3 regions of the Limosilactobacillus allomucosae genome follow, and region 1 is predicted to be linked to each of the others. Evidence: predicted binding sites of a transcription regulator. Region 1 holds the regulator's gene; each other region holds the start of a gene.
What was found. The regulator HrcA, encoded in region 1, represses chaperone genes, less so after heat shock. The targets are predictions, from matches to a motif close to TTAGCACTCNNNNNNNNNGAGTGCTAA.
Positions count from the first base shown of each region.

Region 2: clpP (ATP-dependent Clp endopeptidase proteolytic subunit ClpP) is a predicted target of HrcA. The motif match lies at 8,410-8,436, and genes of this name have one in related genera.
Region 3: groES (co-chaperone GroES) is a predicted target of HrcA. The motif match lies at 5,660-5,686, and genes of this name have one in related genera.

Region 1 covers NZ_CP154878.1:829,010-838,826, forward strand. Annotated here, with positions in the region: gene ABC765_RS04030 (phosphoribosyltransferase family protein) at 87-644, opposite strand; gene ABC765_RS04035 (DUF2075 domain-containing protein) at 976-2,751, shown strand; gene ABC765_RS04040 (sugar O-acetyltransferase) at 2,833-3,492, shown strand; gene ABC765_RS04045 (hypothetical protein) at 4,273-4,641, opposite strand; gene hrcA (heat-inducible transcriptional repressor HrcA) at 4,821-5,870, shown strand; gene grpE (nucleotide exchange factor GrpE) at 5,881-6,480, shown strand; gene dnaK (molecular chaperone DnaK) at 6,517-8,379, shown strand; gene dnaJ (molecular chaperone DnaJ) at 8,507-9,661, shown strand; gene lepA (translation elongation factor 4) at 9,807-9,817, shown strand, end outside.
Region 2 covers NZ_CP154878.1:389,355-399,171, forward strand. Annotated here, with positions in the region: gene tnpB (IS66 family insertion sequence element accessory protein TnpB) at 2-358, opposite strand; gene ABC765_RS01755 (hypothetical protein) at 348-521, opposite strand; gene ABC765_RS01760 (shikimate dehydrogenase) at 776-1,681, shown strand; gene aroD (type I 3-dehydroquinate dehydratase) at 1,682-2,434, shown strand; gene rapZ (RNase adapter RapZ) at 2,574-3,443, shown strand; gene yvcK (uridine diphosphate-N-acetylglucosamine-binding protein YvcK) at 3,456-4,445, shown strand; gene whiA (DNA-binding protein WhiA) at 4,464-5,402, shown strand; gene ABC765_RS01785 (IS66 family transposase) at 5,609-7,144, opposite strand; gene tnpB (IS66 family insertion sequence element accessory protein TnpB) at 7,218-7,574, opposite strand; gene ABC765_RS01795 (hypothetical protein) at 7,564-7,737, opposite strand; gene clpP (ATP-dependent Clp endopeptidase proteolytic subunit ClpP) at 7,806-8,390, opposite strand; gene ABC765_RS01805 (hypothetical protein) at 8,566-8,691, opposite strand; gene ABC765_RS01810 (hypothetical protein) at 9,093-9,224, shown strand; tRNA gene ABC765_RS01815 (tRNA-Arg) at 9,358-9,429, opposite strand; gene gap (type I glyceraldehyde-3-phosphate dehydrogenase) at 9,737-9,817, shown strand, end outside.
Region 3 covers NZ_CP154878.1:345,948-355,764, reverse strand. Annotated here, with positions in the region: gene ABC765_RS01585 (APC family permease) at 1-1,803, opposite strand, end outside; gene ABC765_RS01580 (APC family permease) at 1,920-3,521, opposite strand; gene groL (chaperonin GroEL) at 3,659-5,281, opposite strand; gene groES (co-chaperone GroES) at 5,331-5,615, opposite strand; gene ABC765_RS01565 (redox-sensing transcriptional repressor Rex) at 5,849-6,496, opposite strand; gene ABC765_RS01560 (ABC-F family ATP-binding cassette domain-containing protein) at 6,835-8,763, shown strand; gene ABC765_RS01555 (ketopantoate reductase family protein) at 8,827-9,789, opposite strand.

The DNA.
Region 1 (9,817 bases):
CTCATATATCAGCAAAACAAAATCGCCGGCCTGGATGCTTGTGACATCTGGGTCGGCGATTATTGGTGTCTATCTAAATGAATGAACTATTTGATCGTGCCATCCAGGTTGAACAATGGCAGTTTGCCTAAGAACGCCACGTCATCCCGATCAGCAGCGGCGCCTTCAGCTAGGATGGCGGCTTTGGCAACGATTTGGCAACCAGCCAGATTGAGCAGCTTTTCAGCTGATTTTAAAGAGCCCCCGGTACTGACCACGTCATCGACTAAGACAACTGATTTTCCCTTGAGTTCGGCTGCATCGGCCCCATCAAGCACGAGCAGCTGCTGTCCCTTGGTCGTAATGGAGTCAACGGCAGTCGTCAATGGATTTTCCATATAGCCCTTGACTGACTTGCGGATCACGAATGAGCGGGGATGACCAGACAAAAGACTGATGTCATGTGCCAAGGTGATGCCCTTGCTTTCAACGGTTACGACATAATCAAACTTTTTAGGCAGCTTGGGTAAAAGCAGTTCAGCCGCTGTTTTGGACATGGCGTCGTCGCCCAGCAGCACGAACGAGGCAATGGCAGTGTCGTCACTGATTGGAATCAGTGGCAGGTCACGAGTTTGGTCGCCAACGGTAATACGATATTTTTTCATAATGACTCCTCCTAAAGCGCGGCTAACAGCGGCAAGACGACTTTCAGCAATCCACCAGACAACAGGCCTACGAATGGATCCAACCAGTGCATAACCTACCCGTTAAATACGAACATTAACTAACAAAGATAATCAAATTAAGGTAATTTACTAGAACATTATTAAACCGATTATCTACAAATGTCAAGATAATCTTAAAAACCGCCTTTCGTTTCAGCGGAAGACGGTGGCAAAAGATTCAATTTAGGGCCACAATTGCAAATCAACTATAATATAATTGAGAAAACGGCACGATAAGAGATCAGCCATTCATGATTAAGCGGGGATGATTATGAGCGAACAAGTCAAGGATCCATTAATATTTGAAACGTCCTATCGTAAAGACACGGCTGCGCATCTGGATGAAGAAATCGAAAAACGCTATCCGGGTAAGTATCATGAGCAGGAACTGTTGACGGACTATCCAACGGTCTATATTATCGATAATCAGGGCAAGCAGAGCGACTACAAAGAGGACTATACGGTTTATGTCGGCGAGACCATCGATATTCAGCGCCGGACGCTGGAGCACTTGGATGTCGATCCGGAAACGCGTGAGGACTGGGAGGAGCTGCGCAATGCCAAAAACGCGCATATGTTCGTGATCGGCCATGAGCATTTTAATAAATCGTTAGCATTAGACATCGAAAACCGCATGATGCAGTACCTGAGCAGCGTAGACGTGATCTCCAAGCTGAACAATCGGCGTGAGAATGCCCAGCGCAAGTATTACACGAGCGAGGAGTTCATTCCGATCTTTAATCGTATCTGGGACAAGCTGGGTGAAAATAAGAAGTACCGCAACCTGTTTCCGCCACGTCAGCTGCTGGAAAAGTCCGCTATCTTTAAGGCCTCACCGTTCAATAAGCTGACTGACGAACAGAATCAGGCCAAGAAAAAGATTCTCAAAACCGTTGAGCAGGCATTGGCTAAAAATCAGACCGGTCAGCTGGTTTTGGTGACTGGCGAGGCAGGGGCCGGCAAGACGGTGCTGATGAGCAACATTTTTTACGAGCTGGCCAAACAAGATCAGCTTAACGCCATAATGATGGTCAATCATCCCCAGCAGGTCAAGGTCTATCGGCAGATCGTCAAAAAACTGGGCGTGGGCGATGATGAAACGGTCGTCAAGCCAACTCACTTTATTAACAAATACGATGAAGATCATAAAGTCGACGTGGCCTTCATTGATGAGGCGCATCTTTTATGGACAAAGCGGAACCAAGGCTATTATGGGCACGGCGACAATCAGCTGCTTGATATTCTGCAGCGGGCCAAGGTGGTTTTGGCAGTCTATGATCACAAACAGGTACTGACGGCCGACGAGATCATGGAAAATGAGGACTGGCAGCAGATCAAGCGACTGGCCGGCGATAAGGTGATTCGGCTCAAAAATCAAATGCGGATCGCGGCGTCTGACGAAACGATTCGCTGGATTCGCGATTTTATCGACCAGCGCCGCATTTTCCCGATCCCGCAAGATGACCAATATGATCTGCAGGTGTTTGATGATCCGAAAGCAATGCAGGAAGCCATTGCCCGGTTTAACGCGGAAGATCATGGTCATGGCATCAGCCGCATGGTCGCCACGTTTGACTGGGAATACTCCAGCAACCGCAAGCCTAAAGATGGCAGCGACTACTGGTGTGTAAGCGAAGGCGCCTGGTCAATGCCATGGAACCTGCAGCTAAAGAGCAAACAAAAGCAGCGAAACGGCGTCAACTATGATGATCTTTCCTGGGCCGAGCAGCCGCATACGATCAAGGAAATCGGCTCAACCTATACCGTCCAGGGCTTTGACCTCAATCATGTCGGCGTGGTTATCGGTCCATCGGTGAAGTATCGCGATGGCAAGGTGGTCTTTGATCCTAGCGCCAGCGCCAATAAAAAAGCCGTGCAGCGCCGGACAATGAAAGACAATTCCAAGCAAAGGTTTGGCGAGCAATTGCTGCACAACGAATTGAACGTTTTGCTGACGCGGGGCGTGCACGGCCTGTATCTGCACGCGGTTGATCCGCAGCTGCAGGCGGCCTTAAAACGGGCAGCCATGGGCCAAAGACATAATTAAAGTTGGGATTAATGTAGTCAGCCAATAGCAGTCAGGTTATGGGGCAGAACCTAATCAGCAATTAAGAAAGGATCTATTCCAATGGATGAATTTGAAAAAATGATCAGTGGTCGACTGTATAATGCATCAGATTCAAAGCTTGGCGTTTATCATATGGAACGGATGGCACTGTGTCAGCGTTTAAACCAGACTTTGATAACGGATCAGGCTGCGATTGAGCATCTGAAAGAAGAATTGATTCCTTCCGCCAAGGGCAATGATTTGGGCATCTTCTTGCCATTTTACTGTGAGTATGGCAGCAATATTCATGTTGGTCGCGAATGCTTTATCAACTATAACTGCACTTTTTTAGATGACGCACCGATTACTTTAGGCGATGGCGTCATGATTGGCAGTGGGGTCACGATTGCCACGCCATGTCATCCACTGTTGAAAGAAGAACGCATGGTGACGGAATATCCAGATGGCCGTCACGACTTAGAGTACGCCAAACCAGTTAAGATTGGCGCTGATTGCTGGATCTGCTCAAGTGCAACGATTATTGGCGGAGTCACGATTGGTGCGGGCAGTATCGTGGCGGCTGGTGCCGTGGTAACTAAAGACGTCCCCGCTAATTCTTTGGCAGCCGGCGTGCCCGCGCGCGTGATTCGGCAGCTGGATGAAAAGGATCGCATCAATGTCTGGCAGACGTATCAGGAAAATAAAATACCGCGTTCGCTACGGGAAAAGGAACGCGGCTGATAAGTTTTTGATTTGCGAGCCTAAGCAGAATGCGGCATCAAACTGGCTGATTTGGGAAGCTGGTCATTGTTCGACTTGCCCGAAGTTATAATCTGGAAATTATCTGCCAGAAGTGATTGGAAAGAGCGGTCGTTAGAATCAGGATTACGCTGGTTGGGGTCGATTGCATAAAATTCTGCATAATCTGCCAATCAAAGTTTTCATTACCTACTATATTAAAAAAAGCGATGCATAGTAGGTAAATTTCGGTGTATATCGAATTAGGAATCCCTAACTTTACCTACTAATCCTTAAAAAAATTAAAATAGTAGGTAAAGTCGATGTTGGTCAGGATTGATTAAACGAAAAATATGCAATTTTACCTACTATTTTTTTGAAAATGCCCTAAAGTAGGTAAAAATCTCAGAATCTTTTATACATTACCTACGATTGACGAAAAAAACGTGAATCGTAGGTAATTTAGCATCAAAATGGTCGGAAAAGTCAGTCGCCCATCAAATGAACGGGGCCGGCACACAACCAAAGTCATTGAATATGTCACTTTGCAGTCGCCCATCACGTGAACGGGGCCGGCCGCGAATTTTCCGCTATGAGAACTGTGAACGCAGCTAAAAATGCCATCGCAGCTCAATAAGCGCAGCCCTTCGCAGTCCCTTAGGCAAGCCGCGCTGTCACGAGTCAAACGCGAGCTGATGGGGATGGCATGAAACAGGCAGCGGGTTGGTGTGCCGTGCATCAAGCTTGGCAGCTCGCAACCTGATTTGCCATTGACCGGACAGCTTAATGACGACTGGCGCGGTGAGCACTGCTGCCACCAATTTTGTGCACCTGGCGCTTGAATTTTTGACCGTTGGCTGGTGTAAAGTGGAAATGCCGCATTTTGCCGGCAAATGGACGCCCGCTGAGCCGGATCGTCGTCCAGCGGCGCATCAGTTCGGTCATTTCGTGCAGGTCCTTTAAAAGTGAGGTCTGACCTTCTGTTTCGGCTGCTTGTTTAATGTCGGTCTGCAGCCGCATGATCAGATTATTGTGGTACTGGAGCAGTTCCGCAGTCAGTGGGGCGTTGCGGTACTGGTTGAACAGTTTTTGAATCAGCTCCATGGCTTCTTTAGCGTTTTGGGGCTGAACATAGCGGTTTTCTTCGTTCATAGGTAACTCCTTTGCTTGAGGACGCTTTCTTGATAATCAAGAGGCAGCGGCTTTTGACTAATCTTGACATTTTTATCGAAAAAAAGTTTGACTATTGTTGACTTTTATCGGTGGGGTTGGTATATTATAAATTGTGTTTAGCACTTAGGCAGTTAGAGTGCTAAAAGGAAGTGATGCCAATGCTAACACAGCGTCAAAAGCAAATCCTGCAAGCGATTGTACGTCAATATACGGCGACTGGTCAACCGGTCGGCAGCAAGGTTTTGGCTGACAAGCTCCCAATTAAGGTCAGTTCAGCCACGATCCGCAACGAAATGGCGGTTCTGGAGCGAGAAGGCTTCGTGAAAAAAGAGCATTCCAGTTCTGGTCGCGTTCCTTCCAAGCAGGGCTATCGCTATTACGTTGACCATCTGCTTGATCCGGCAGCCGTTACCGACAGTGATCTGATGGTAATCCAAAATTCATTGGGTGCCGATTTTCACAAGATTGATGAGATCGTTTCGCATTCAGCCGATATTCTTTCAGCGCTGACGTCTTACACGGCGTTTACGCTGAAACCAGAACAAAAAGACGTGCACTTGAGCGGTTTTCGCTTGGTGCCGTTGGGGAATCAAAAAGTTATTGCCATTCTGGTTACGGATAGTGGCGAGGTGGAGAGTCAATCATTCACCTTGCCTAAGAATCTGGATACGCAGGCTTTGGAGGCCGTGGTACGCTTGATCAATGACCAGCTGGTAGGCTTGCCGCTGGTCACGGTTGTTAAGCATCTGCAGACTGACATTCCATTAAAGGTTAGTCAGTATCTGCATAGTCCCGACGGCTTTCTGCAGATCTTTGACAGCGTATTGGGGCAGGCTGCTCGCGAAAAATACTTCGTCGGCGGCCGGCTCAACATTCTCGGCTATTCTGATCGGCAGAATCCACAGGCGCTGCGGGCATTGTATGGACTGCTCGATCAAAGCGATAATCTGTCAAGTATCATTGACGCCGACTCGCCAAATGATGGGGTCAACGTCAAGATTGGCAGTGAGATTGCCGACAACCAGGTGCTCAACGACTACAGTCTGATCACCGCTACCTACGACGTCAACCAATACGGCAAGGGCATTATCGCCGTGCTGGGGCCAACGCGGATGCCTTATTCGCGGACGATTGGTCTGGTTGACGCGTTCAGACGCGAGCTGGCTAAACGACTGCTCGACTACTATCACAATTATTACGATTTATAGGAGGGGTTCGATGGCTGAAAAGAAATCAGCAGCTGCCAAGGAAGAAAAGGCGGCTCAAGCAGCTGAACAGACTGCGGCTGACCAAACGGCTAAGAATGCCGAAGAAGCCAAGGATGCCAAGTCAGCTGCCAAGGAAGATCCAACTGCCGCGCTCAAGCAGCAGATTGCCGATCTGAAAAAGCAGCTGGATGAAAAAGACGACCAGTATCTGCGGGCGCAAGCGGAAATTCAAAATATGAACAACCACTTTAAAAAAGAACGCGCGCAATTGATCAAGTATGATGGTCAAGGACTAGCTAAAGACATCCTGCCTGTTTTGGACAACTTGAAACGGGCCTTGGCAACTCAACTGGATGACAAGCAGGCCCAAGAGTTCAAGAAGGGCATTCAAATGGTTCACGACCACTTGGAAAAGGCGCTCAAGGACCATGGGATTGTTGAGATTCCAGCTGAGCCGGGCACGCCTTTTGATCCGACCAAGCATCAGGCGGTTCAAACCGCGCCAGCTTCGGATGATCAAAAAGCTGACACCATTGTTCAGGTTCTGCAGGCTGGCTATGAAATGAAGGATCGGGTGCTGCGTCCTTCAATGGTCGTTGTTGCACAATAACTTAGATAAACCAATATAAAAAGAGGGAAAACATTTATGGCAAGCAATAAGATTATCGGTATCGACCTTGGTACCACTAATTCCGCCGTTGCCGTTATGGAAGGTAACGAACCTAAGATTATTACCAACCCAGAAGGTGGCCGGACGACTCCTTCTGTCGTATCGTTCAAGAATGGCGAGGTTCAAGTCGGTGAAACGGCTAAGCGCCAAGCAATCACCAACCCAAACACCATTACTTCAATCAAGAGTCACATGGGCGAACCAGGCTACACGGTTGACGTTGATGGCAAGAAGTACACGCCACAAGAAATTTCGGCAATGATCCTGCAATACATCAAGAAGTACGCTGAAGACTACATTGGCGATACGGTAACTCAAGCCGTTATCACGGTTCCAGCCTACTTCAACGATGCTCAGCGTCAAGCTACCAAGGATGCCGGTAAGATTGCTGGTCTGGAAGTTAAGCGGATCATTAACGAACCAACTGCTTCCTCACTGGCATATGGTCTGGACAAGAAAGACAAAGACGAAAAGATCCTGGTTTATGACCTTGGTGGTGGTACGTTCGACGTTTCCATCCTTGAACTGGGCGATGGCGTCTTCCAAGTTCTCTCTACTTCTGGTGACACTCATCTGGGTGGTGACGACTTTGACCAAAAGATTATGGATTGGCTGATCGATGGCTTCAAGGCTGAACAAGGCATTGACCTGTCTCAAGACAAGATGGCTCTGCAACGGCTGAAGGATGCTGCTGAAAAGGCTAAGAAGGAACTTTCCAGCTCACAATCCGCTGAAATCAACCTGCCATTTATCGCGCAAAAAGACGGTCAGCCGGTACACCTGGACCAAACGCTGACGCGGGCTAAGTTCAACCAACTAACCAACGACCTGGTTGAAAAGACCAAGCAGCCAGTTATGAACGCTCTGCATGATGCTGGCTTGGACTTCAACGACATTGATGAAGTTATCTTAAACGGTGGCTCAACGCGGATTCCAGCCGTTCAAGAACTGGTTAAGGACTTGACTGGCAAGGAACCAAACCACTCCATCAACCCTGATGAAGCCGTTGCGCTGGGGGCTGCCATTCAAGGTGGGGTTCTGACTGGTGACGTTAAGGACGTTGTTTTGCTTGATGTTACGCCGCTTTCCCTTGGTATTGAAACCATGGGTGGGGTAATGACGAAGCTGATCGACCGCAACACGACGATCCCAACTTCTAAGAGTCAGATTTTCTCCACGGCCGCTGACAACCAACCAGCCGTTGATATCCATGTTCTGCAAGGTGAACGTCCAATGGCAGCCGACAACAAGACGCTTGGCAACTTCCAACTGACGGATATTCCACCTGCACCACGTGGCGTTCCTCAAATCAAGGTTACCTTTGACATCGACAAGAACGGGATCGTTAACGTTTCTGCCGAAGACCAAGGTACGCACAAGAAGCAAAACATTACGATCAAGTCCAACTCTGGTCTGTCTGATGAAGAAATCGAACGGATGCGCAAGGACGCTGAAGAACACGCTGAAGCCGACAAGAAGAAGAAAGAAGAAGTTGATCTGATGAATGAATCCGACCAGCTGATCTTCCAAACCGACAAGACCATTAAGGAACTTGACGGCAAGGTTTCTGAAGATGAGATCAAGAAGGCCAAGGACGCTCGCGATGCTCTGCAAAAGGCTAAGGATGCCAAGGACTTCGATGCGATGAAGACCAAGAAGGACGAATTAAACAAGATCGTTCAAGACTTGGCAGTCAAGCTCTACCAACAAGCTCAACAAGAAAACCAACAAAATGGTACTGACGGCAACAATGGCGGTGCTGACAACAATAACGGCAAGGGCGACGGCAAGACCGTTGATGGCGACTTTACTGAAGTCAACGATGACGACAACAAGTAGGCCAGTCAGCCGAAGCCGATTTAGATAAGCAAAAAGCCAAAGCCCCCCTAACGGACTTTGGCTTTTGCTTATTTATCGTGACTATGCTATAAAGTAAGAGAGAAAAATTGCGTTGCGAGGGATTTAAATGGCAGAGAAAAACTATTACGACATTTTAGGCGTCAAAAAGGATGCTTCAGACGCTGAAATCAATCGGGCCTATCGGAAGCTGGCGGCTAAGTATCATCCAGACGTCAACCATGAGCCGGGAGCCGAAGAAAAATTCAAAAAAATCAATGAAGCCTATGAAGTACTGCATGATCAGCAGAAACGGGCTCAATATGATCAGTTTGGCTCCGCTGGCCCTCAAGGCGGCTTTGGTGGCGGTCAAGGCTTCGGCGGCTTCGGTCAGGGCGGTTTCAGTCAAGGCGGCTTTGGCGATTTTGGCGATATCTTCAGCGATCTGTTTGGTGGCGGCCGTGCTCGTCGCGACCCCACGGCACCTCGCCAGGGACGCGATCTGCAGTACAACATGACGCTGGACTTTATGGATGCCATCTTTGGCAAGGAAACTACGATTAAGTACGATCGGGAAGCTGAATGCGACGTCTGCCACGGTTCAGGCGCCAAGCCGGGCAAGTCGCCTTCGACCTGTCATACCTGTGGCGGTTCCGGGGTTGTGATGCAGCGGCGGCAAACGATGATGGGAATGATGCAGTCTCAGACCGTCTGCCCAACCTGTCATGGTACCGGTAAGGAAATCAAGCCTGAAGATCAATGTGACAAGTGCCATGGCTCAGGTCATATTCAAGAAAAGCACAAGCTCAAGGTCAAGGTGCCAGCTGGGATTGATGATGGCCAGCAGATGCGTCTGCAGCACCAGGGCGAGGCAGGAACCAATGGCGGCCCATATGGTGATCTGTACATCGTCTTTACGGTAACGCCAAGCCGCGACTTTAAACGGGATGGCTCCACGATCTACGTTGATCAGGATATCTCGTTTGCACAAGCCGCATTGGGTGATAAGATCAAGGTCAAGACCGTACATGGCGATGTTGACTTAAAGATCCCGGCTGGTACGGAATCAGAAACCTCATTCCGGCTGCGCGGCAAAGGGGTACCGCACATCAATGGCAATGGCAACGGCGACGAGCATGTGACGGTTCACGTTAAGACGCCTAAGAATCTTAACAAGCGGCAAAAAGAAGCAATGCTGGCCTTTGCTGAAGCCAGTGGCGAACATGTTGCCGGCTACAAGGGCGGTTTCTTTGATAAGCTCAAGGATCGCTTTGAAGAAAAATAAGCCTAAAGATATAAAGAGCAAGACGCTGCGACACGCGGCGAATTGCTCTTTTTTCGATATTTGCACCGACCCAGTTTGAGTTGCCAACGGGATTTGATATACTGGTAGATAGACATTTAACGCAGAAAGTGAGCACAAAAAATCAATGAATCTTGA
Region 2 (9,817 bases), 440 kb from region 1:
ATCAATATAAATGCCCATTTGATACGGGTTTGACCCGCTTAACAGGCAACGGAGAGATACCTTCCAAAAGCAGCTTGATTTGACGGCGGCTTAACTGGACGGCATCATTGCGATGCCGTGGCCAGCGCAGACCACCATTTTCAAAACGTTTATAAAGCAAGATGAATCCTTCACCGTCCCAATAGAGTCCCTTAAACCGATCATTCCGCGTACCGCAGAAAAGGAATAGGGAATCATCAAACAGATCCAGATCATAGTTTTCGGCGACCACTGCCGCTAAGCCATCAATACCTTTGCGCAGATCGGTTTTGCCGCAGACGATAAAAACATGCTTCGGCTGGGTCCAATTAACTAGCATGATCAATGAGGAGTTTAATCAGATTTTCGATCATCGCAGGATCAGCGTCTTGGTAGATGTTAAGCCGCACCTTCTGAATCGAAAGTGAGGCTACCAGCACGCGCCGGTTAGTCTTGCGGTCGTTTGAAGTGGCGCTGACTTCAACGATTTCATTTTGAGCCATCAAAAAGACCTCCTATATGAGTTTCCTCAAGTATAGAAGGTCCGCGCGGCGGTTGGAATACGTGTTGTTATGGTGTGCTTACAGAAAGGCTCAGCAGGAAAATAAATGAACTTTAATATAAAGTGGGATTAAGCTTAGCTGCATAAAGGTGCGCTAAGCTTTTTCTATGTTTATGATTGAAATTGCAATGCCATTATATTAAGATTAAAACATTATAATTTCGTTAAAAAGAAGTTAAAATGGAGGTCTTGCAGATGGATCTGAATAACATTCATACCGGAAAAAACATCTCACTGAATGGTCATACGATTTTGATTGGCTTGATGGCGGACCCGATTCGTCATTCGATGTCACCAACCATGCACAATAATGCTTTTGCCAAGCTGGGGCTTAATTATGCCTACCTCTGTTTTGAAATCGACAATCAAAAGCTGCCTAAAGCCATTGATGCCATCAGAACGCTGGATATGCGCGGCTCAAACATCTCAATGCCCAATAAACAAAAAGTAATCCCTTACCTTGATCGCTTGGATGAGTCAGCTGAACTCTGCCAAGCCGTTAATACCATTGTCAATGATCATGGTGTCTTGACAGGGTACACGACGGATGGAATCGGCTTTATGCAGTCGTTAAAGGATGAAGGACTGGATATTGCCGGTCAAAAGATGGTGCTGACTGGTGCTGGCGGGGCCGGAACACCGATTGCCATGCAGGCAGCTATTGAGGGAGTTAAAGAAATCGCCTTATTCAACATTGATGACGACAAATGGGCAAATGCCGTCCGCAATGTTAAGATCATCAACGAAAAAACGGGTGCGCATGCCACGCTGCATCATCTTGAAGACCAGGCCGACTTTAAAAAAGAACTGGCCAGCTGTGATATCTATGTGGATGCAACCGGCGTAGGGATGAAGCCGCTGGAAGACATGACTTTGGTTGCGGATCCAACATGGTTTCACCAAGACATGATCGTTTATGATACGGTCTATGCGCCGCGTGAAACCAAGTTAATGCAGGTTGCCAAGCAGGCTGGCGTCGATCACGTCTTTAATGGGCTGGGAATGATGCTGGAGCAGGGAGCAGCGGCCTTTAAGCTTTGGACTGGCCAGGATATGCCGGTTGAATACATTCGCAATCTGCTTTTTAAAGAGGAAGACTAGATGAAAAAAGTAAAGCTGAATAACGTCGTCTTAGGCGATGGAAGCCCTAAAATCGCCGTTCCAATCGTAGCAGCCGATCAAACAGCGATGATTGAGCAGGCACGAACGGTTTTGGCCGCCCAGCCGGATGTCGTTGAGTGGCGGATTGATTTTTTGGCTGACGTTTTGGATTCGGCCAAACTCAAAACAGCTGCGCTTGACCTTAAACAAGCGCTGGGTGAGACACCGCTTTTGACTACGTTTCGCACGGCCAAAGAAGGCGGTAATCTAGCCATTGATGAGGAGACATATTTTCAGATTTTGCGTTTGGTGGTTGAAAATGAGCTGACGACGGCCATCGATGTTGAATTGTTTCATCAAAAAGAAACCGTTATGCGAATCGTTGAATTGGCCCATGTTCATGACATCAAGGTAATCATGAGCAGTCATGACTTTAAGCAGACGCCAACCGCCTGTGAAATCTACTATCGACTTCATAAAATGGCTGATCTGGGAGCTGATGTTGCCAAAATTGCCGTGATGCCTCAAAATCCGGCTGATGTTTTGACGCTGCTGTCGGCTACTCACCAGGCCCATGAAAAACTGGACCTGCCTTTGATTACCATGGCAATGGGAGATCTGGGCAAGGTAACGCGGATTGCTGGTGCGGTTTTTGGATCAGCATTGACGTTTGGCACGGTTGGTACGGCTTCAGCACCTGGTCAGCTGAGCATTGCTGATTTAAGGCAGGCCTTAGCAAATCTAAGACTTTAACCAAGTGAAACTTAGGCATTCTGGAAGCTATTGGTCGCTTCAAGGGTGCCTTTTATTAGGTGGAAAAGACTTCAAAATTAAAAGACACGCCCGGGTATGATACAATGGAAACCGTATTTTGAATAGAGGTGACAGCTTCGTGGCAAAACCACTGCAAGTCGTGATCATTACTGGGATGAGCGGTGCCGGTAAGACGGTTGCCGTTCAAAGCTTTGAGGATCTTGGCTACTTTGTAATTGATAACATGCTGCCGAATCTGGCGGAAAAATTTGCCGACGTGATCCAAAACGCTGCTGAATTTGACAAAATGGCGATGGTAATGGATTCGCGCTCACAGGAATTTTACGATCAGATTCTGCCCTGCATTCAGCGCTTAAAGAGTCGTACTGATCTGCAAGTTGAGATTTTATTTTTGGATGCCAGCGATGTTGAGCTGGTTTCGCGCTATAAAGAGACACGCCGCTCACATCCATTATCACGGCAAGGTGGCGTCTTAGAAGGAATCCAAAAAGAACGGACATTATTGAGTGATTTAAAGAGTCAGGCCGATGTTGTAATTGATACGACTGAACTGACGCCGCGTAATCTGCGTGTAAGAATTGATGATTACTTTGGCGATGGTCAGACCAGCAGCTTTTTTGTTGAAGTGATGTCATTTGGCTTTAAGTACGGCTTGCCATTGGATGCTGATATCGTTATGGATGCCCGCTTTCTGCCCAATCCGTTCTACTTGCCTGAGCTTAAGCATCTAACCGGCAATGATCAGCCAGTGCAGGATTACGTCATGCAGAGTCAGCTGGCTAAAGATTTCTACTCACATTTAAAAGCTTTGCTGAAGGTTGCTTTGCCAGGCTATATTCAAGAAGGAAAAAGCAGCTTGACGATTGCGATTGGCTGTACGGGTGGGCAGCATCGTTCAGTGACGATTGCCAACCTGTTAAATCAAGATCTGCGCAAAGGCGGCTATACGGTCAATCTGCATCATCGCGATGTTGATAAGGCAAAATAAGGAGGTATTTGAATGATCCATAAACCTAAAATCGTAATGATTGGTGGTGGGACGGGACTTCCTGAGATTCTGCATGGTCTTAGAGATAAAGACGTTGATGTGACGGCAATCGTGACGGTAGCTGATGATGGCGGCTCCTCAGGAATCCTGCGCAATTACGTCAACGTGGTGCCACCTGGTGATATCCGTAATGCATTGGTTGCCTTATCGGAGCTTTCTGAACTGGAACTAGAGATTTTTCAGTATCGTTTTAACAGTACCGATCAGTTTTTAGCTGGCCATGCAATCGGCAACCTGATCATTTCGGCGTTGGCTGAGATGAAAGGCGGCGATATTTTTGCGGCGGTCCAGGAATTGTCATCACTGATGAAGATCAGAGGACATATCTATCCCGTTACCGATGAGCCATTAACCTTAAACGCTGAATTTACAGATGGCTCGACTCTAAGCGGCGAGTCAGAGATTACGGCCGCTCATAAACGGATTCAGCGTGTCTGGATTACACCGTCCAATAACAATGACCATCATCAAGCAGCGGCCGTTAAGCAGGTCATTGATGCCATTATGGATGCCGATCAGATCGTCTTGGGACCTGGGAGTCTGTTTACCAGTATCTTGCCTAACCTGATGATTGAAAACGTCGGCAAGGCTGTTTGTGAAACCAAAGCAGAAGTCGTCTACATCTGCAACATCATGACTCAAAAGGGTGAAACCGACAATTTCTCTGATGCCGATCATGTACGCGTGCTTAATTCGCATTTAAAACAGAACTTTATAGATACCGTTTTGGTAAATATCCAACCGGTACCTAAAGACTACATTGATTTCAAGGAATGGAATGAGATTTCCCAGCCGGTCAAGCATGATTTTCAAGGATTGCGGGATATGGGATGTCGGGTAATCTCCAGTAACTTCCTGCGCTTAAGGGATAACGGCGCCTTTCATGATCGCGACAAGGTGGTGGCTGAACTGCTGAATCGTCTGCATGGCGTACATTATTAACTAAGAGGAGGATCGCGCATGTCATATGCCAGCGAGGTAAAAAAAGAGCTGACGGGGCTGCAGGTGCACTTGGATAATGCCAAGGCCGAACTGATGGCGCTGATTCGGATGAATGGATCTTTGGGAATTGCTAACCGCAACATGATTCTTAACGTCCAAACAGAAAGTCCCGCCATTGCCAGAAGAATCTATTCGCTTTTAAAGCAGTTTTATCAAGTCGAAAGTGAGATCGTCGTCCGGCGAAAAATGAAGCTGAAAAAGAACAATCAATACGTTGTAAGGCTTCGCTACCATGCGCAAGAGATTCTCAGTGATTTGGGAATTTTAGAAGGCTTTCAGATCAAAGAAAAGGTCCCAATGGCGCTGCTTAAGGATGATTTAATGATTCGTTCATACCTGCGCGGGGCTTTTTTAGCGGGTGGCTCGGTCAATAATCCGGAAACCTCGCGCTATCACCTGGAAATCTATTCATTATATGAAGAACATAATGAGATGATTGCCCAGATGATCAATCGCTACCGCCTAAATGCCAGAACCACGGCGCGTCGCAGCGGCTATATCGTCTACTTAAAGGAAGCGGAAAAAATTGCGGAGTTTCTTCAGCTGATCGGTGCCACTAACGGCATGCTCAAGTTTGAAAATATCCGAATCGTTCGTGATATGCGTAATTCCGTCAATCGCTTGGTTAACTGTGAAAATGCCAATATGGATAAGGTAGCCAATGCCTCTAATCGTCAGATCGAAAATATTCGTTTGATCGATTCAATGGTCGGTTTGGACAGCTTGCCAGAAAAACTGCGGGCAATTGCTGAAACCCGGCTTGCACATCAAGAGGTCAGCTTAAAAGAGCTGGGCGTTTTGGTGCCAGGCGGCCCGATCTCAAAATCAGGAGTCAATCATCGGCTGCGCAAGCTAAATGCTTATGCCGATGAGCTGCGGCAGGCAAAGAGCAATTAAAAAACCACGACTGGATAGCAGTCGTGGTTTTTTAGCTATTTAGGTCAAACGATTACTTCAGTTTGGCGCTGTTCTCCATGATTCGTAAGCACACCATATTGAACCGTGTTGCCTACTAAGCGGTGACCAATTTCAAAAATTAAAGAACAAAAAAGCAGCGGTCGACCGGCGCATTTCTGCGTGGTCGACCGCTGTTCATTTATCAATTAGGCTTTGCAGCTTTCTTGAATTTCACGAGCCCATGGCAAATAAGCCTCTATTTCTGGCGTTTCGCGTTTTGTAAAGGCGCTAAGCAGGGTCTCTAAATATTTAAAGACATCCAAATGATTTAGTTTTGCGGTTTGCACGATGCTATACCAGATCGCATTGGCTTTGGCCCCAGCCGTGGACTTCGCAAACAGACTGTTCTTTCTGACCAGCGTGGTGGGACGAATCAGTTGCTCATTGTGATTATTATGCAATGGCAGCTCTCCATGCCTGAACATCTGGTAAACCCGCTTCTTCAATTTGAGGGCATTTTTGATTGCATTGCGTAGCGGTTTGAGTGGCGATTTCGTCAAGGCTTCTTCAATCAGCTGATAGAAATCATCAATCATCGCTTTTAAATGCTGACGCCTTTGGGCTGCCTTCTCACTTGCTGATGAATATTTCAACCGTTTTTCGATGTGAAATACTTTGGCAAGGATCCGCACGGCGTCACTCGCAATACTTTGCCCTTGAAAGCGGGTAATCTTTGGATCAAGCAGTCGCTTAAATTGGCGATTGATATGAACCAGACAGGTCCCCCAATACGCTTCTGGTAAGCGATTATCAGAATATCCACTAAACCCATCACACATAATACCGCCAGAAAAGTCATCACCTAAGATTTCTGTAATAACCTTTCCTGATCGTGAAGGGGCATAGTGGAAATACGATACTTGATGTGGACTGAATTCTGCCGTAGAACAGGCTGACCAGAAGTAGCCATGTGATTGATCAAGATCCAGAACTTGAAATGGCGTCTCATCAAGCTGCACCACAGGTGCTGCCTTGATTTCTTGACGCAGACGTTCATAAATCTTTTGCCCAAACCTTTCGCCAGCTTCAATTACCCCACGAGCCATATGTTTGCTGGTGATGGGAAGTCCGAGGCGCTCCCAATACTGCGTCTGGCGGGTAAACGGTACTGCCAGACCAAACTTTTCAAAAAGTACTTCGGCGATTACCGAGCTTGAAAGGTAACTGTGTGGAAACAAGGGCTGTGGCGTCTTTGCCTGAACGAGTACATCATTGTCGGTTTCCGGATCTTGACAGTGTTCGCATCTAGCCGTTTCAGTACATACGATTTTGCAGCACAAGTGGGCAGGAATCAGTTTAACTTCACGATATTGTTCATGTTTGCCGATAACCGTCATCATTTGACCGCATTGATCACAAGTCAGTTCTTGCTCGCTTAGCTGATGAAGTTCTTCAACTTGTTCTAGGCAATCAAGCAATTGTTTACGTGATTCCTTTGATTTGCATTTTCTCTGGTGACTGGTAACGGTAGTGGTCAACTTTTCTACTGTTGAATCATTCGTTGGCACGGTTTCCTGTTCGTTGTCATCAAACAGATCCAACTGGCCAGCACTTAATTTTTCAGTTTTTTTTCCAAAAAGTTGCTTTTGCAGATAGTTTACCATCTCGGTCAGTTCCGCAATCTTAGCCTTTAGTTCTTTGTTTTCACGCAAGGCTTCTTCTAAAGTGATCTTCTCAGCCATTACCAATCACCTCCTTTATTATCTGATGACCATTAGGTTATCAGATAATGGAGGCAAATAAAAGAGGAACTTGTTAATACCCTGGTCCCTTAATAGCCGGCCTGATTCGTTTCTGAGGCAGTGGCGAGATGCCTTCTAACAATGCCTTAATCTGACTCTTGGTTAATGCCACTGCGTCTTCTCGATGTCGCGGCCATCGCAGTCCACCATTTTCAAAGCGTTTATAAAGCAGGATGAATCCTTCGCCGTCCCAGTACAAGCCTTTGAAGCGGTCATTACGATTGCCACAAAATAGGAATAACGAATCATTATCTAATTCCAAGCCATAATTCTCTGCGATCACCATGGCCAAACCATCAATCCCCTTCCGCAGATCGGTCTTGCCACAAACTATGTAGACGTGCTGAGGGGCACTCCAGTTAACCAGCATAAGCGGCTACTGCTTTAATGATCTCACTAACCAGAGCGGGATCTGCTTCTTGGTAGACATTAATTTTTACTTGGTGCAGTGAAACGGTCGCAGTCAAGCGTGAGCGCTTAGTAACCGGCTTCTTTGTTCGTGGTATATCAACTTCGACAAAATCTTGCTTCATAAAAAGTCCTCCTCCTTGAATATGTCTTCAAGTATAGGAGAACTTGGGATTTAATCATATGCGGTTGGTTATAGTGTGCTTACCATGATTCCGTCAAGCAGACCATAATCAACGGCTTCTTGGGCCGTTAAGTAGTGGTCGCGTTCCGTATCACGTTCGATTTGTTCAATTGGCTGGCCAGAATTTTCAGCCAGAATACCATTGATCATCTTACGCGTCTTTAAGATTTCTTCGGCCGCAATCTGAATTTCAGTTTGCTGACCTTGTGCGCCACCAGAAGGCTGGTGAATCATAACCGTTGAATGTGGCAAACCGAAACGCTTGCCTTTAGCACCGGATGATACCAGCACGCTGGCCATTGATGCGGCCATGCCGATTACGATCGTCTGGACATCAGCCTTGATGAAGTTCATCGTATCATAGATGGCCATCCCTGAGGTTACGACGCCACCAGGTGAGTTAATGTAAAGGTAAATATCTTTGGTAGAATCTTGCGCGTCCAAGAATAACAGCTGCGCAACGATTGAGTTTGCCATGTCGTCTTCAATTGGACCGGACAGCATAATGATGCGATCCTTCAACAGACGTGAGTAGATGTCATAGGCGCGTTCGCCACGCGATGACTGTTCAATGACCGTTGGAACTAGGTTCATGCTTTGGCCTCCCTCTTAATTAGCAGTAGTCAGCATCGATTGCTAACTTATGTGAATACTATACTCGATAGGTCAGAAAAGGTCAAATGTTTTGTCAGAAAAAAAGGCACTGCTGCTAACGATGCTGATATCGTTAGCGGCAGTGCCTTAATACTGGTTGATAATATAGGTATAGTTATTTCAGATCGGCTGAGATCATGCTCAGTTCTTGGTTGGCGATTTCGGCATCCAGCATTGCGCGATCATCGTTTTCGATCATTTTCTTGAGTTCGTTTAATTCGTGCATGTTCTTTTTAAACATAAGTCTCATCTCCCCGTTTAGTTGAAATTGTGAATGAATTAATTGTTAACCTCTGTGATGTCTAAGACTATACACCAAATTGGTATTATTGACAAGTGCCTGTTTAAGGCGATTTGATGTTTTTATAGGCAAATTGGTATAGGTCAAATCAATGGAAAACGTTTATCAATTTTTAATTGTGAAAATAGTGCTACCGTTTCCAAAATTGATGCTGAATAGCCTTTGTGTTGAAAAAGATCAAAAGTGAGCAAGATGTCCAAGATTCAAATCGACCGTCCAAAAATTTTTTTAAATTTATTGCTGATCAGTTGGTTGCAATAATAGTTGTTGATTTTTAATAACCTGACCTTTATAATTGGAATGTTGATTATTTACGTTAGATATAAAGGAGGCATATTGCAATGCGTAAAGCACATCCATACGGCGTACAAGGCCGTCGCCCAGTCGCAGACCGTTACACGCGGGCTAAGAAGGAAAAGAAAATCGAAGCGATTCGCAAGTGGGCTAAGCAAAAGCCAGCTGAAGAAAAGTAATTTGCTTTTCCGTTTAAAAAGACCTCGTCCAGGATTATGGATGAGGTCTTTTTAATTATGTCGTGATGTGTTTTTGACTTCGTGGCAATAAAAAAGCACTGATCAGTCTGACCAGTGCTTTTTTATATTTAAGTGCGCCCCCCGGGAGTCGAACCCGGATCTCGAGAACCGGAATCTCACGTGCGATCCATTACACTAAGGGCGCGAAATGATTTTAAGCTCGCTGAATTAACACGAACGTTTATTATAATATCCCCAGTGATGATAAAATGCAAGCAAAAAATGAATATTTTTACAAAAAAATTGGATGAAGCTGGTTTCTCTAAAACTGAACACATTTCCATGGACAAGTTAGTCGGTTTTGAGTATTATAAAAAACGTAGGTTAGTGCGATTGTTTAGCTAACAGCCAAAATTCCGAATTTTTTCCTTAAAAATGTCAATTTTGGATAAAAATATATGTTAAACTAAACAGGAACATTGAATTATTTTCCTAAAGGAGGAAATTGCAGTATGACTGTAAAAATTGGTATTAATGGCTTTGGCCGTATTGGTCGTTTGGCATTCCGTCGGATCCACGAACTGGGCTCCAAG
Region 3 (9,817 bases), 480 kb from region 1:
GATGTTTTCGCGTGAATTTAAAGCAGCCCGCAGTCTGACGCTGGTCTGGTTATGCAGTGCCATCTGCCAAGGCTTGTTTGGAATAAACTGCGGTACCAGAACCGTTGTTGAATAGTTCTTGGCCGCAGCCCTTTTAGCAACGACATCGACAAAACGCAGCGTCGGTTTAGCAATCGAACGGTATGAGGAATGAATATCAACAAACCGCACGTCAGGATATTCTGCCTTAAACTCGTTAGCCGTCTTGTGTTCCTTGCCGGGGTTCTCATCAAACGAAACGTGCATGGCAATTACGTAATCGCCAATCGACCGGGCGTAGTTGATGGCGCCTTTGGTAACCCGCGTAACGTTACCGATCAGCACAATCACCGTCGAGCCATCATAGTCATGCAGCTGAACTTTGGTTTTTTCCGCAATTCGCAGCTGCATGCCAACTTTAATATAGTGGTTATGAATCTTGTAGAACATAAACAGCAAAGCCGGCATGATGATCAGGTATGGCCAAACATTGCCGAAGTGCTGCCAGAACAAGAAGACCACCAGACATGCCGAGATCAGTGCCCCAACCAGATTGATCGTCGACTTGCCCAGCCAGTGTCCTTGTCGGTGTCGGAACCAGTGAATGATCATCCCAGACTGCGAAAGCGTAAACGGAACGAAAACGCCAACTGCATACAAAGGAATCAGCATATTAGTCTTACCATGGAAGATCAAGATCATTACGATCGCACCAATGGCTAAGGCAATGATTCCATTAGAGTACCCTAAGCGATCCCCGCGATCCATAAAGGCATGTGGCAGGTACTTGTCTTTAGCCATATTAAAAGCCAGGATCGGAAAGGCTGAAAAACCGGTATTGGCAGCTACGGCCAGAATCATCGCCGTAGAAAGCTGCAGCAGATAAAATCCAATCCCGTGGCCATTAAAGATTACGGAACCAATCTGCGAAAGCACGGTAGCATGGGAATTTGGCACGATACCGAAGTAGTAGCTGAAGAACGTAATCCCACCAAAGAAGGCTGCCAGAATCAGACTCATAATTGCTAAAGTATTAGCAGCATTCTTCTTTTTGGGCTCATTAAAGTTAGGTACGGCATTACTAATAGCTTCAACCCCGGTCAATGAGGAAGAACCGGCTGAAAAAGCCCGAATAAACAGGACCGCCGACATCCCGGCAACCGGCGTTCCAAACGAGGCCGTTGCATGATAGGTCAGATGACCAGTCGCAATATTGAAAAAGCCCCAGATGATCATCGCGGTAATCATGATAATAAAGAAGTATACCGGAACCGTTAAGAAATTGGCACTGTCGCTCAATCCCCGCAGATTCAGAATCATAATCGAGAGGACGATAATCACCGAGATCGGTACCGAATACTTATAAAGCTGCGGAACCGCAGAAACAATCGCTTCCGTACCAGAAGTCGTCGAAACCGCAACCGTCAGCATATAGTCAACCAGCAGCGACCCGCCGGCAACCAAGCCACCCGTCCGGCCCCAGTTTTCAGTGGCTACGACATAGGCACCGCCACCACTGGGATAGGCATTGATAATCTGCCGATAGGAAAGCGTAATTGCTACCAGCAGAATCAAAACCAGCGCTGCAATCGGCAATGAGTACCAGATTGCCGCCGCCGACAGCGTTACCAAAACGGTTGTAATCTGTTCAGTACCATAAGCAACGGATGATAAAGCATCCGACGATAACAAGGCCAAAGCTTTAAACTTTGTTAAATGGGCCTGGCCTTCATCCAGCGTCTTCAAGGGCTTGCCAATGAGGACGCGTTTTAAATACCGCCACATATTCTTTTTCTCCTTCACTCTATTAAAATATAAAGTCAACAGTTATTCTACACCACGTAAATGGTTAATACCACCCAGGGCAGATTGATCACGCAACAGTTTTAGAAAATTGTTTTTTACTGATCAACATGAGCATTGACGCGCCGTCCCAATACAAGATCTTCACCTTCAACGCTGCTGTTGATGCCCCACCAGTAAAATACCAGCGAGCACAAAATGATCACGACAAAATCAAACGGATACTGAATCCAGTTCTGACCGCCAAAGCCAGCGCTGCCCAGATAAGACATCACCGAGATAAACAGCAGGTAGCCCAGCAGCCAGCCACAGCCCTTCAGCTGGATCTTCCATGAAGCGTGATGATAGCGAATCTCATAATAAGCATAGATTGGCAGACCCAAACAGATCACAAAAATTACCTCAATCGTCGTTGGCCACATTGCCCAATAGATCGCCAGGCTGGTCAAGACAAACGACAAAGGCGCCATCCATTTTAAAGAACGGGGCTTAAACGGCCGCTTAAGATCGGGTGCAATTCTTCTAAGGGCAACCGCAGCTACCGGTCCAGTCAGATAGGCAATCAAAGTCGAGGCCGAAATGACGCTGGCAAGCGCGCTCCAATTACGGAAAATGCAGACCAAAACCGCTGCCAGAATCAGATTAACGATCATAGCAAAGCGAGGTACCATATAGCGGCGCTGAAGTCGTCCCAGCCAGGCTGGCAAATGATCACCGCGTGCCATTGCCGCCAGCGTTCTGGAAGCATTGGTAACAAAAGCAACCCCGGTGCCAAATGGCGAGACGAACGCATCAATATACAACAGAATCGTCAGCCAATTGATTCCCATTAAGATTGCCAGATCCGCAAATGGCGAGGCAAAATCAATACCATGCCAGCCGTGCGCCGTTAACAGCGATGGCTTAACTGCTCCTACAAAGGTAATCTGCAGCAGAACATATAATACTGCCGTAATCGTCAATGAGATTACGACGCCACGGTAAATGTTTTTTTGTGGATCCTTCATTTCACCACCCAGATTGACAACCGTCTGGAAGGCATCATAAGAAAAAATAATTCCGGCTACCGTAGTCGCTTCAAAAATCGAACGGCTGCCATAAGGCATAAACTCATGGATGCTTTGGCCGAAATTACTAGTGTGAAAACCACTCAGCATTAACACGATGATCGTCAAGGTTGGCATCAGCAGCTTAAAAATCGAGATCAAACCAGTAAAATGCGTCAAGATCTTAACTGACCAGAAATTGATCAGCGTAAAAACGATCATAAACGCAAAGACCACCAGCAGTCCTTGATTGGTAATGCTGCCTTGACTGACAAATCTGAGCGTCCAATTAGCCCAGCTCCATGGCCATGAGCTCATATATTGTACTGAAGCCACCGCTTCGATGGGGATCAGTGTAATCAAGGAGACCCAGTTGGCCCAAGCCGCTATGAAACCTAAAAGCGGGCCATGACTGTACTGAGCGTAGCGACTCATCCCGCCGCTTTCAGGAAACATCGCACCCAGTTCAACGTAATTAAAAGCAATCACCATGATGATGATCGCCCCTAAAATCCAAGAGATGACTGCTGCTGGCCCGGCAATCCTAGCCGCCTCGCCAGCACCAAACAGCCATCCGGATCCGATCAATGAATTCAGAGCCAGTAAAATGACTGATGTTAAAGACATTTTCTGACTAGGCATTTTTGATGACATAAAAATACTCCACTAAATAAAATAGCGTCCATTGGTTTGAATGGACATACCTAACAGAATACCACTAAGCAGTCACTAAACGCAAAAAAGCGCCTCAATAATGTTGAGACGCTTTTTATTCATTGTTTGGCAATGGATTACATCATACCGGCGCCGCCTTGAGGAGCAGCTGGCTGATCATTCTTTGGTTCTGGCTTATCAGCAACAACGGCTTCAGTAGTCAAAAGCATTGCTGATACCGAAGCAGCGTTTTGCAGTGCCGAGCGCGTAACCTTGGTAGGGTCAACGATGCCGGCCGCAACCATGTCTTCATACTTGTCAATGGCAGCGTTGTAGCCGATGCCTGGCTTTTCGCTCTTCAAACGGTTAACGATGATTGAGCCTTCAACACCAGCGTTTTCAGCGATTTGACGAACTGGGGCCTCCAATGCCTTCTTAACGATGTTGACACCCGTTGCTTCATCGTCGCTTTCGGTTTCAACGTTTTCCAAGGCAGGAATTACGTTGATCAAAGCAGTACCACCACCAGGTACGAAGCCTTCTTGAACGGCAGCCCGCGTAGCGTTTAAAGCATCTTCAACGCGGTACTTCTTTTCCTTGAGTTCCGTTTCAGTAGCAGCACCGACCTTGATTACGGCAACCCCGCCAGACAGCTTGGCCAGACGTTCCTGCAGCTTTTCTTTGTCGAATTCAGAAGTCGTGTTGGCAATTGCCTGCTTGATCTGTTCAACTCGTTCAGCAATTGCATCCTTAGCACCGTTGCCGTCAACGATCGTCGTGTTGTCCTTGGTTACGGTAACCTTGTTGGCAGAACCAAGTTGAGCAATCGTAGCATCCTTTAAGCTCATGCCCAGGTCATCAGAGATTACGGTACCACCAGTCAAAATGGCGATATCCTGCAATTGAGCCTTACGACGATCGCCAAAGCCTGGCGCCTTAACCGCGCAAACGTTGAACGTCCCGCGAATCTTGTTCAATACCAAGGTTGGCAGAGCTTCACCGGTAATGTCGTCAGCAATGATCAAAAGCGAGCGGCCTTCTTGAACAACAGCCTGCAGCAATGGCAGAATGTCTTGAATGTTGCCAATCTTCTTGTCAGTGATCAGAATGTATGGATTGTCCAGATCAGATTCCATCTTGTCCGTGTCGGTTACCATGTATTGAGACATGTAGCCGCGGTCAAAGCTCATCCCTTCAACCACGTCAACCGTCGTGTCAACGCCACGGCTGTCTTCAATCGTGATTACGCCATCGTGGCCAACCTTTTCCATGGCATCGGCAATCAGTTCACCGACTTCAGGGTTGGCAGCAGAGATGGAGGCAATTTGCGCAATGTCATCCTTGCTTTGCACTTCATGACTCATCTTGTGCAGTTCTTCAACGGCAGCCTTGGTAGCCTTGTCGATACCGCGACGAATGCCAACTGGGTTAGCACCGGCAGCAACGTTCTTCATCCCAGCGTTAACGATGGCTTGCGTCAAAACGGTTGCCGTCGTCGTACCGTCACCGGCGTTGTCGTTGGTCTTGGAAGCAACTTCAGAAACAAGCTTGGCGCCCATGTTTTCAAAGTGGTCTTCCAATTCAATGTTCTTGGCGATCGTAACCCCATCGTTAGTAATCGTAGGCGCGCCATAGCTTTGTTCCAAAACAACATTGCGACCCTTAGGACCGATCGTCGTCTTAACCGTGTTGGCCAGCTTGTCTACCCCACGCAGCATTGCCTTGCGTGCATCTTCAGAAAACTTAATTTCTTTTGCCATTTTAGATTTTCACCTCATTAATATTGATCGAATGCGAAAACAAGTCTATTTAGTCAACGATGGCAACCAGGTCTTTTTCACGAACGACCAGGTACTTTTCACCATTGTATTCGACTTCATTGCCTGCGTACTTGTCAAACAGGACGCGGTCGCCTTCCTTAACGGCTGGAGCAACTTTTTGACCATTGTCCAGGTAACGGCCTTCGCCGACTGCTACAACCGTACCCGTCGTTGGCTTATCCTTGGCATTGTTAGCCAGGACAATTCCGCCAACCGTCTTTTCTTCAGCTTGTTCCGCTTTAAGAACAACGCGATCTCCTAATGGTTTTAACACGTTAATCCCTCCATCAATCATCATTAATAATTCAGATATTCTTTTTAGCACTCTTATCACCCAAGTGCTAATTACATGATCTACTATATCATGATCTTGCTAAAATGCAACAATTATTTTGACCAATTTTGACTATTATTTTATAGAAATCGCTTTAGTTGCCATTCTAACGGCATTTTGACTTTTTGACTTTTTATCAAAAAACGCATGACGATTGCTCGCCATGCGTTGAGTTATTTTTGACTGTCTTTAGTATTGTTATTTTCAATAAAGTAGATCAGAGTCTGCAGTTCATTGGTCAGGTCAATATTTTGTACCTGAACGTCTTTTGGCACTGACAGACGAACCGGCGTAAAGTTCAAGATACCATGAACTCCGGCTTCGACCAGCTCATCAGTAACAGCCTGCGACTTTTCGCCAGGCACCGTTAAAATAACGACATCAATCTGCTGTTCTTGCAGCTGCTTTTTCATCTCGCCAACCGGGTAGACAGGAATCCCACTCTTAACGGTATTTGCTAAGGCTGGTTTAGGATCAAAAGCCGCGCTGATTCGCAGATTGGTGCTTTGGTGGAAATTGTAGTTCATCAAGGCGCTGCCCAGACTGCCGACCCCAACCAAAGCCACACTGGTCAGCTTATCTTGATTCAAGATACCCTTGAAAAAGTTCAAAAGCTTTTCCACATCATAGCCATAGCCGCGCTTGCCCAATTCGCCAAAATAGGAAAAGTCGCGTCGAATCGTTGCCGAATCAACTTTAACCGCCTCTGATAATTCAGTCGATGAGACGCGCCGTTTATTGGCATTAAGCAAAACGTTCAGATACCGATAGTAGACCGGCAACCGCTTAGCCGTGGCACGGGGAATTTTACGCGTTGCCATTAATAGATTCCTCCAATTCAGATTCTAGTTTGTGAAAATTATTCCTTAATCATTTTAACAACTCCGCTAAAGTTTGTGAACTATTTTCCAAGAAAAGAATCGATTTTTATTTAAACATGTTCTCTATTATGCTACAGGCTTCACTGCATGTCCATTAATGATTTGTGAAATCCATGTCATCAGCTGATCATGGATGTTTTGACAATGACAAGTGATTTTTTGCGACATTAATTCAAAATTTAACATTACTAATCAGTCCTGTTCTCCAGCTCGCGACCTGGTCTGATCTTGTGCTACAATCTTAACTGACTATCTACTTTAAAAAATGAGGTTGAATTATGCTGCTATTGCAAACCAATAATGTTGAACGTCGCTTTGGCAGCGATGTTTTGTTTCATAATATGAATATGCAGATTCAAGAACATGGCCGAACTGCATTGGTCGGACGCAACGGTGCGGGCAAAACGACCTTCTTGAAAATCATTGCCGGTTTAACTGAACCTGACGAAGGCACGGTTACTCACGCCCGCGACCTGACGATTGGCTACCTGGCTCAGAATCAAGGACTTGACAGCCAAAACTCAATCTGGACCGAATTAGACAGCGTCTTTGCTCCTTTACACGAAATGGAAAGACAGCTGCATGAACTGGAGAATCAACTGGGGACACTGACGCCTAAAGCTACGGACTACCAAGACGTTTTAGCAAGCTATGACCGTTTATCCGAGCAGTTCAAAAAACAGGGCGGCTATGAATATGCGTCTCGCATGCGAGGAGTACTGCACGGTTTTGGTTTTGATGAAGCAATGTATGATACTTCAGTCAATGCGCTTTCTGGCGGTCAAAAAACCAAGCTGGCCCTGGCAAAGATTCTGCTGCAGTCACCCAACCTTTTGATCCTAGACGAACCAACCAATCATTTGGACATGGGCGTCTTAAGCTGGCTGGAAGACTATCTTAAAAGCTATCAGGGCGCACTTTTGATTGTCTCTCACGACCGCTACTTCTTAGATCGCGTAGTCACCGACGTTTACGATCTTGACAATCATACGCTGATCCACTATACCGGCAACTATACGCAGTTCGTAACCCATAAGCGTGAACGGCTGCAGGCTGAATGGAAGCATTATGAGCAGCAGCAAAAAGAAATTGCCAAGCTGGAGGATTTTGTCAATCGCAACATCGTAAGAGCTTCAACTACCAAACGTGCCCAGGCTCGCCGCAAGCAGCTGGAAAAAATGGATCGCTTGGAGCGGCCGACTACCGATGATTCCTCGATTCATTTTCAATTCCACAGTGACCACGCTTCGGGCAACGAGGTCTTGGATGTCGATGAACTCAATATCGGCTATCAAGATCAAAAGCTGGCTGGCCCATTGTCGTTTAAGGTTCGCAAAGGTCAGCGCGTCGGTATTATCGGTCCAAACGGAATTGGCAAATCAACGCTTTTAAAGACGCTTTTGAAAAAGATTCCTAAACTTAGCGGGACGATCAAATTCGGCGCTAATCTGGAAATCGGCTACTACGACCAGGAACAGCAGCAGTTGCATCCTGAAAAGACCGTTTTAGAAGAAGTCTGGGACGACCATCCTGAAGTTTCCGAAAAAGACATTCGCTCGCTTCTGGGCAGTTTTCTATTTGTTGGCGATGACGTCTACAAACCGGTCAGCGCGCTTTCAGGTGGGGAAAAGGCACGTCTGGAGCTGACCAAGCTTTCATTTATGCCAATCAACTTTTTGATCCTGGATGAGCCAACCAACCACTTGGACATTGACAGCCGCGAAGTCTTGGAAACAGCCATTAACGAATTTGATGGGACGGTTCTGTTTATCTCGCACGACCGCTACTTCTTAAACCAGGTCGCTACCGATATCCTATATATGACGGCTCATAACATGACGCATTATGAAGGAAACTACGACGACTATCTGACCCAACAGGCAAAACTGGAGCAGCAGACACAGCCAGCAGCCAAAGTCAAACAGTCAACCGGTCAGCTTTCCTATCAGCAAAGCAAAGAAACTCAGCGTGCCCGACGCAAGCTGCAGCGGCAGGTCGATCAATTAGAAAATCAGATGGGGGAACTGGAGACCAAGCAGGCCGCGATCGAAGCTGAGATGGCCAAGCCTGAAATCGCCGTCGACATCGCTCAGCTGACCGATCTGCAAAAAAAGCTGGATGCCTTAAAAGCCCAAAGCGAAGACGTTGAGCTGCAATGGACTGAAGCCGCCGAAGCCCTGGAGATATTTGATCAAGAAAATCAATAAGCATATACGCTGCCGATCAACATAAATAAAGACCGCTGGACCAGATTTGATCCAGCGGTCTTTTTATTGACGGAACTTACGCGTATTTTCCGCCAAATGAACCAAGCCGCGCAGAAAGTCATGCGTCGTGGCTTCATAGTCGTACTTTTTGCCTAATTCGTAAATGTAGCCATTGATGTAGTCGACTTCGGTATTTCGACCATTATGCATATCCTGATACATTGAAGGATAGTGCAGTGGATTGCCGACGCGGCTGACGTATTCAACCGTCTTCCATTCGGTCTCACGATCATTGAGCAGCTTGATGCCAGCTCGTTCAGTCACGTCATAGGCTTCATTAATCAATTGTTTGCTCAGCCGTTCAGCACCAGGATAATCGATAAACTGACCCATCTGAATCTCAAACAGCGTACAGATCGTATTGACAACCGAGTTAAAGACAACCTTGGTCATCAAAGTTCCCAAGAAGTTGGTCGTCAAAGTCGGATTCAGATTGGCAGCCTTAAAGTCGGCAATGATCTCATGCGTGCGCTCATCCGGCTTTTCCGTTTCGTTGGCAACATTGATTGATCCAGCACCTGGCTTGCCAATAAAATCAACGTCGCCAGCCTTGTTTAGCACAGTCCCGATCAGACAGGTTCCGGCTAAAACATGCTCTTTGGGAAAATACTTGTTTAGTTTTTCAACGTGACCCATCCCATTCATGCCTGAAAAAACGTACTGCTTTTCTGGCTTAAAGAAATGGGCCGAGCGCTCTAAGAGGTCCTGCAGCGTCATCTGCTTGGCAAAAACGATAAAAACGTCTGGCTCGCCTTGATACTCTTCTGGTGAATAAATATTGACCGGAACCAGATGCCGATTTTCATGGTCACGGGAAACATAGACCCCACCTTGTTTTTTGATGGTTTCAACTTCGGGTGCCCAGTTGTCGACAAAATCAACCTGCGCACCCGCATTTTCCTGCAGCAGCACCCCAAAGCGCAATCCCATCGCACCTGCACCTAAAACCGTATATCGCAGCGTCATCTCAATCACTGATCCTTTCCTAAAACTT